Regions from separate parts of the Bradyrhizobium sp. USDA 376 genome, predicted to be linked through region 1. Evidence: predicted binding sites of a transcription regulator. Region 1 holds the regulator's gene; the other holds the start of a gene.

Region 1 (4,155 bases):
TTGTGCAAGCCCCTCAAGGACCGCTGGAAGATGCCCTGGGTCGATCTCCTCGGCTTCTCCTGCGTTGCCGGTCAAGGCCAGCATCGCGCGCGCAATTTCGTCCTGGCTATCCGCAGGAAGCTGCCGCACGGCCTGGAGCGCTTTTTCGAGCAGTTTTGTCATTGACGGAAGATAAGCCGCGCCTGCGCCAAAAGGAAGTGTGGCTTCTCGCTCCATTGAGGAGCCCTTTTGCTTCAGCCTCTCCGCTCGGCTAGAACCCTGCCAACCGAGTCCTTCGATTGTTGCGGGAGTTCACCGTGGCCCTGATGCCGGTATCCGATGCGCTTGCCGCCGTGCTCGCGGGTGCAGAGCCTCTGGCCGAAGAAACGGTCTCCCTCGACCAAGCCTACCACCGCGTGCTCGCCAGCGACATCGCGGCGCGGCGCACGCAGCCGCCGCAGGCGATGTCGGCGATGGACGGCTATGCCGTGCGTGCGGCCGATGCGGCGACGATCGATTCCCGGCTGATGGTCATCGGCGAGGTCGCGGCCGGGCGGCCGTTTGCCGGGTCGGTCGGCGCCGGCGAAGCGGTCCGGATCTTCACCGGCGGCGTCGTCCCCGCCGGCGCGGACGCGGTCGTGATCCAGGAGGATACGGTCGCGGACGGCAAGCGCATCACGATCAAGGAAGCAGCGATTCCAGGACGGCACATCCGGCGCGCCGGGGTCGACTTTGCCGAGGGCGACGTGCTGCTGCGCAGGGGAACCCGGCTCACCGACCGCGACCTGGCGCTCGCTGCCGGGATGAATCATCCGCACCTTCCCGTCCAGCGCCGTCCGAAGGTCGCCATCCTCGCCACCGGCGACGAACTGGTGATGCCGGGCGCGACACCCGGCCCCGCCCAGATCGTCTATTCCAACGGCTATGCCCTGCACGCACTCGCCCGCCAGGAGGGCGCCGATACCGTCGACCTCGGCGTGGCCGCCGATACGCTGGAAGCCACCACCGCCGGGATCCGCCGGGCCCGCGAGAGCGGCGCCGACATCCTGATCACGACCGGCGGCGCCTCGGTCGGCGACCACGATCTGGTCCAGCAGGCGCTCAAGGCCGAGGGGATCGCGATGTCGTTCTGGAAGATCGCGATGCGGCCGGGCAAGCCGATGATGCACGGGCGGCTCGGCACGATGCGCGTGATCGGCCTGCCCGGCAATCCCGTGTCATCCTACGTCTGTGCTTTCCTGTTCATGGTGCCGTTGATTCGCGCGCTGTCGGGCCGCACCGTGATTCACCATCGCCGCGAGCACGCCGTGCTTGGCCGCGACCTCGATGCCAACGACCAGCGCGAGGATTATCTCCGCGCGCGCCTGGAAATGCGCGACGACGGCACGCTGATCGCCCTTCCCGTCAATCATCAGGATTCCTCACTGCTTGCGAATCTCGCTGCGGCACAGGTACTTCTCGTGCGCGCGCCGTTCGCGCCGAAGGCCGACGCCGGCTCGCCTTGCGAGGTGCTGCGCCTGCCCGTCTGAGCTGCACGGCCACACGCGTTCCGCGAACTTTGCCTTGTTCACGGTAAATTAAGCAGTTGCGGAACATGTATCGAACATATAGTGTCCGTTCATGATTTGTTTCGAGCATGCAGCGACTTATCGCTGAACCCAGCGTCTCGGAATCGAACGACATCAACCGGGGGATTTGGTCGAGATGTTAACGCGCAAACAATACGAGCTTCTGCGATTCATCAGCGAGCGTCTGAAGGAAAGCGGCGTGCCGCCCTCCTTCGACGAGATGAAGGACGCGCTCGACCTGCGCTCCAAATCAGGCATCCATCGCCTGATCACCGCACTCGAGGAGCGCGGCTTCATCCGGCGCCTGCCCAACCGTGCCCGTGCGATCGAGGTCATCAAGCTGCCCGAGCTCCAGGCGGCTGCCGGCAACCGCCGCGGCTTCACGCCGAGCGTCATCGAAGGCAATCTCGGCAAGGTGCGCACGACGTCCAGCCCGTCCGCTGACGAAGGTGAGCGTCCCGTCGCCGTGCCCGTCATGGGCCGTATCGCGGCCGGCACGCCGATCGAGGCGCTGCAGACCCGCAGCCACACCATCAGCGTACCGCCTGACATGCTCGGCGCCGGCGAGCACTACGCGCTCGAGGTGCGCGGCGATTCGATGGTGGAAGCCGGCATCCTCGACGGCGACATGGCGCTGATCCAGCGCAACGAGAGCGCCGACACCGGCGACATCGTGGTGGCGCTGATCGACGACGAGGAAGCGACGCTGAAGCGCTTCCGCCGCCGCGGCGCGTCGATCGCGCTCGAGCCCGCCAACGCCGCCTATGAGGTCCGCATCCTGCCGCCCAACCGGGTGAAGATTCAGGGCAAGCTGATCGGCCTGTACCGGAAGTACTGAGCTGACATCGCGATTTGACACGCGTTGGAGCGGATGATTGTCCGCTCCGGCTGGATAGTCTTTCTGGTTCTGCACAGATTATCCGGCCACCTCTCCCGCGCTAGATCCTCGGCACGCCGCGCAAAGCACGCATCGCTTTGCGGGCCTTTGAGAAACCGAGGAGACAACCATGCGCAAAATCGTCTTGAGCATCGTCACGATGGCGCTGATCGCAGCGGCGGCGTCACCGGCCGTCGCCGCGCGCTCGCATCATGTCCGCAAGACGGAGCCGGCGACGACGAGCGAGCAATTCCGCAACGCACGCGGCGCCGTTGCACAGCCGTCGCAACCCGCCTGGCCGTATTCGGGCTGGTCGGCACCTGCTGGCCGCTGAAGAAGAAGCACGCCCAATGCACGGGGGTTTGTTCCTCGTGCATCTGAAAAAGATATTGTGATGGCGACGTGCGGACCCAAAGCCGCAGATTTGCCCACAACCAAGCAGACCGTTGTATGCTTCCACTCTGATAGAGGCCTGCGCCTCGAAAAGAGACGTGGGTTGCTATCTTCGAATGAGGAGCACCCCGATGTGTGACTACAGCCTGCACGCCGTCGCGACGCGTCCCGCCGAAGTCGGAGAGACGATCGTCACGACAACCTTCCGCGGCACCTCGACGCGTGGCTTCGCCTCCGAAGCCGACATGTCGGTCGCGGTTTGCCTGCTGCCGGGAACGGAGCTCGCTTTCGCCGACAACGTCCGTTACGACAATCGCTGGATCTGGACGCGCACCATCAACTCCCGTGTCGGCAAGTTCGGCAAGATCGATCCGCACATTCCGGATCGCCATCATGATGCGATCGAATTTCCCGACGGCAAATACGTGCTGGTGACTCAGCTCGTCGAAGGCCAGCGCGCAACCGTGCTGCAATTGCCGGTGACCCAGCCGTTGGGCGAGCGCGAGCACAAGCCGCAGATCATCGCCGACAGGCCGACGATCACGCGCCTGCCGATCGGCTGACGTAGCTGCCCCCGGCTCGCGGGTCGGGGCCAGGATTGAAATCGCCATCGCCGGCCGCGGCCGGCGATGGGGTGCGGCTTGCATCTTCGAAAATGCTTTCGCCGATCACCCCCCGCAGTTCTCCGTCGCACGAAGTTTGCGCTGCCCTGCCTGAATTTTGAACGTCCGTTCCGCAGGCAAATGGCCGATGCTGCCAGAAGGCTTGAGGCAGCGGACACGTTCGATGAAGACCTTCATTCGCGTCGTTGAACTCTGGGTGCCCGACCGGACGCGGATGCGGCTGGAATTCGGCGGCGGCCTCTATGGCGAAGGGGTGTCCGCGTTCAAGGCCGCAAGTGAAGAGCTGCGCTTCGGTCGGGATGAGGGGCTTCCCGGCAAGGCCTGGGCTTCCGGCCACCCCGTCATCCTCACCAAATTCGCCAACTCCTACTTCAGGCGGACCGACCAGGCGCTCGCGGCGGGCCTGACCTGCGGGGTGGCGGTGCCGGTGTTCTCAGGTGAATTCCTGCAAGCCGTGATGGTGCTGTTCTGCGGCGACGACGACGCGCATGTCGGCGCGATCGAGCTCTGGCACAACGACCCCGATACCTCCCATGAGATGGGCCTCGTCGACGGCTACTATGGCACCGCCGACATGTTCGAGTTCAACTCGCGCCACACCAGGTTTCCGCGCGGCTTCGGCCTGCCTGGACGCACCTGGAAAGCCGGCCTGCCGCTGATCATCAAGGACCTGCACAACGCCAAGAGCTTTCTGCGCTGGGAAGACGCCGCCGAG
Region 2 (4,155 bases), 4.8 Mb from region 1:
CGCGCCCTCGCCGCAGGCGATGGTGAGGAGGTCGTCGATCACCTCGCCCGGCGCGCCGGAGCCCTTCGCCAACTCGCAGCGCAGGATCTTTACACGCGCACTCTCGAGCTCCGCCCAGGCGCCGGGAAACGGCGACAGGCCGTGGATGTGGCGCAGCACCGCGCGCGCCGGCTTGCTCCAGTCGATCCGCGCCTCGACCTTGTCGATCTTGGCCGCGTAAGTGACGCCGTCCTCGCTCTGCTTTTTGAGCTGGAGCCCGCCGCGGTCGAGCGCGGCCATGGCGCGCACCATCAGGTCGGCGCCAAGGCGCGAGAGACGATCATGCAGGTCGCGCGCGGTCATGGTGTCGGTGATCGGAAGGCGCTCGGCCATGGCGACGTCGCCGGTGTCGAGACCGACATCCATCTTCATCACCATGACGCCGCTCTCGGCATCATCAGCCATGATCGCCCGATTGATGGGCGCCGCGCCGCGCCAGCGCGGCAAGAGCGAAGCGTGCAGATTGTAGCAGCCGAGCTTCGGCGCATCGAGGATCGCCTGCGGCAAGATCATGCCGTAGGCGACGACCACGGCCGCATCCGCGTCGAACGCACGAAATTCCTCGAGCGCTTCCGGCGTCTTCAGCGTCTTCGGCGTCAGCACGGGAATGCCGAGTTTTCGCGCGGCTTCTTCAACCGGGGTCGGCTGCAATTGCAGGCCGCGCCGCCCGCCCGGCTTCGGCGCGCGGGTGTAGACGGCCGCGATCTCGTGGCCATGCGCGACCAGCTCGAGCAGCGTCGGCACGGAGAAATCGGGCGTACCCATGAAGATGAGGCGGAGGGACATCGGAAAGAACCTGCGGAAGGACGCGATCCAGTGACAGTCATTCCGGGGCGGCTCGAAGAGCCGAACCCGGAATCTCGAGGTTCTCAGGTGCGCAATTGCGCACCATAGTTCGATGCTTTGCATCGCCCCGGAACGACGGAAAGCCTACTCGCCCGCGCGCTTGGCGGCCTTCTCGAACTTCTTCATCACGCGGTCGCGCTTGAGCTTCGACAGATAATCGACGAACAGCACGCCGTTGAGATGGTCGATCTCGTGCTGGATGCAGGTGGCGTAGAGGCCTTCGGCATCCTCCTCGTGCACCTTGCCGTCGAGATCGGTGAAGCGCACGCGCACCTTCGCGGGACGTTCGACCTCCTCGTAATATTCGGGGATCGACAGGCAGCCCTCCTCGTAGACCGAGAGCTCTTCGGAGGAAGCCAGGATCTCGGGATTGATGAACACGCGCGGCTCGTGCTTGGTCTCGCCGCTCTCGTCGCGCTTGGCGAGGTCCATGGTGATCAGGCGCAAGGGCTGCGCGACCTGGATCGCCGCCAGGCCAATGCCGGGCGCGTCGTACATGGTCTCGAACATGTCGTCGGCAAGCTTGCGGATCTCCGAAGTGACCTTCTCGATCGGCTTGGAGACCAGGCGCAGCTGCCTGTCGGGCAGGATGATGATTTCTCGTAGGGCCATGGCCGCGATTTAAGCCCCGCGCCGGATGCGGTCAATGCGGCGAGGAACCCCGTTAACGCTCCGCTAACCATAAAACGTCAGGTTTCGTTAACCATAAAAGGTAGGGAGTTCTTAACCCCAACCGTTCCCTCTTCGTTCGCGCTTTGAGGCGAATCGGTTAGAACAGCTGGCATGAACGAGATCATTTTCACGGCTGGCGACTGGCCGGTGCGCACCATCGACGCGCTGATCGGCTTCGGCGCGCTCGTCCTCATCCTGCTGGTGGTGATTGCGGTGGTGATCGCGCGATCCGGGCGGCGCGGCGCGGAGCTCGCCATGGCCCACGCGATCCGGGCCGACGAGCTCGAGGAACGCCTCGCCCAAGTGCTTCGTGCCCAGAGCGAGGCCTCGGGGCGGGTCGACGCCATGACCCAGGCGCTGGCGGGCCGGCAGGCCGAGATGGCGCGGGCCGTCAATGAGCGGCTGGATTCGGTCACCCACCGCGTCGGCCAGTCCATGGAACATTCGACCCGCAACACCATGGAGAGCCTGCGCGCCCTGCACGAGCGGCTCGGCATCATCGACAACGCGCACAAGAACCTCACCGACCTCACCACGCAGGTGACGACGCTACGCGACGTGCTCGCCAACAAGCAGTCGCGCGGCGCCTTCGGCCAGGCGCGGATGGAGGCGATCGTCCAGGACGGCCTTCCCAAGGGATCCTACGAGTTCCAGTTCACGCTCTCGACCGGAAAACGGCCCGACTGCGTCGTGTTCCTCCCCGACCAGCGCCCGCTCTGCATCGACGCCAAATTTCCGCTGGAGGCGATGACGGCGCTGCACGACGCCCGCACCGACGAGGAACGGCGTATCGCCACGCAGCGCCTGCGCGGCGACGTGATGAAGCATGTCAGCGACATCGCCGAAAAATACCTCGTCATCGGCGAGACCCAGGAGATGGCGCTGATGTTCGTGCCGTCGGAATCGGTCTACGCCGAGATCCACGACGGCTTCGACGACGTGATCCAGAAGGCCTATCGCGCCCGCGTGGTGCTGGTGTCGCCCTCGCTGCTGATGCTCGCGATCCAGGTGATGCAGCAGATCATGAAGGACGCGCGCATGCGCGACGCCGCCGACCAGATCCGCACCGAGGTGATCAAGCTCGGCGACGACCTCGGGCGCCTGCGCGACCGCGTGCTGAAGCTGCAGAAGCATTTTGCCGACGTGAACGAGGACGTGCGCCAGGTGCTGATCTCCGCCGACAAGATCGAGAAACGCGCGGGGCGGATCGAGGAACTCGACTTCAGCAAGAGCGATGCGCCCGCAGAGGGCCCGCGGCTGGTGGCAACCGGCGCGGGCGAGCTGTTTCCGCGGAAGCTTCAGGCGGGGGAGTGACTTGCTTACCTCTCCCCGCCTGCGGGGAGAGGTCGGATCGCTCTTGCGATCCGGGTGAGGGGGTACAGGCCTCACGACCACCTCCCGCATGGGGAGAGGCCCTCACCCCAACCCTCTCCCCGTAAGAACGGGGAGAGGGAGAAGAGGCAGCGCCCCCAGAATCTGCTAACACCACCTCATGACCGCTCCCGACGCGACTTCCGGAACCGTCCAAACCAGCGCCGCCGCCCCCTCCTGGCGCGAGAGCCTTGCCGTGTACCTGCAACCGCGGGTGCTGATCGTGCTGTTCCTCGGCTTCTCCTCGGGGCTGCCGCTGGCGCTGTCGGGATCGACGCTGCTGGTGTGGATGCGCGAGGCCGGGGTCGATCTCAAGACCATCGGGCTGTTCGCGCTGGTCGGCACGCCCTACACGCTGAAGTTCCTGTGGGCGCCGCTGGTGGACGCGCTGCATGTGCCGCTGTTCACCCGCGCGTTCGGGCGGCGGCGCGGCTGGCTGGTGTTCTCGCAGCTGCTGCTGATCGTCGCGATCCTGCTGCTGGCGATGACCGATCCCGCGCGCTCGCCGTTCTACGTCGCGCTCGGCGCGCTGCTGGTGGCGACGACGTCGTCGACGCAGGACATCGTGGTCGATGCCTTCCGCGTCGAGAGCCTGCCCGAGAGCGAGCAGGCCGCCGGCATGGCGGCCTACGTCGCGGCCTATCGCATCGGCATGCTGGTCTCGACCGCGGGCGCGCTGTTCATCGTCTCGGGCTTCGAGGGCACCGGCATCACCCGCACCTCGGCGTGGATGTGGGGCTATGTGGTGATGGCGGCGATGGTGCTGATCGGGACGATCACGGCGCTGGTCGCGACCGAGCCCGAACAGTCGGTGCGGGCCGAGGCGGCGACACAGGCCGAGACTGCGTTCACGCGCGTGCTGCACGCGGCAATCGGCGCCTTCTCGGAATTTTTGACGCGCAAGGATGCGCTCGCGGCACTCGCTTTCGTGGTGCTGTTCAAGTTCACCGACGCCTTCTCGGGCACCATGACGGCACCGTTCGTGATCGACCTCGGCTTCACCCGCAACGACTATGCGGCGATCGTGAAGGGCGTTGGCCTTGCCGCGACGCTGATCGGCGGCTTCGCCGGTGGTTTCGTCGCGCGGCGCTACCCGCTGGCGACATCGCTCTGGATCGGCGGCGTGGTGCAGGCGCTCGCCAACCTGTCCTTCTCCTGGCTCGCCGTGGTCGGCACCAATCAATGGGCGCTGGCGCTCGCCATCTGCGCCGAGAATTTCACCAGTGC

Evidence for each region. Region 1 encodes LexA, which represses DNA repair genes until DNA is damaged. Its sites were predicted from a motif close to TGTTCNNNNTGTGTTCNG; they were not measured.
Region 2: the regulator LexA is predicted to act here: its motif matches at 1,620-1,637, upstream of ACVJ19_RS09060 (DNA recombination protein RmuC).

What each region holds. Positions count from the first base shown of each region.
Region 1 covers NZ_JBSSGN010000001.1:6,779,219-6,783,373, forward strand. The annotation lists gene ACVJ19_RS31540 (hypothetical protein) at 1-216, opposite strand, end outside; gene ACVJ19_RS31545 (molybdopterin molybdotransferase MoeA) at 297-1,508, shown strand; gene lexA (transcriptional repressor LexA) at 1,684-2,385, shown strand; gene ACVJ19_RS31555 (hypothetical protein) at 2,555-2,758, shown strand; gene ACVJ19_RS31560 (hypothetical protein) at 2,949-3,380, shown strand; gene ACVJ19_RS31565 (GAF domain-containing protein) at 3,604-4,155, shown strand, end outside.
Region 2 covers NZ_JBSSGN010000001.1:1,958,914-1,963,068, forward strand. The annotation lists gene fmt (methionyl-tRNA formyltransferase) at 1-825, opposite strand, end outside; gene def (peptide deformylase) at 970-1,497, opposite strand; gene ACVJ19_RS09060 (DNA recombination protein RmuC) at 1,669-2,871, shown strand; gene ACVJ19_RS09065 (AmpG family muropeptide MFS transporter) at 3,050-4,155, shown strand, end outside.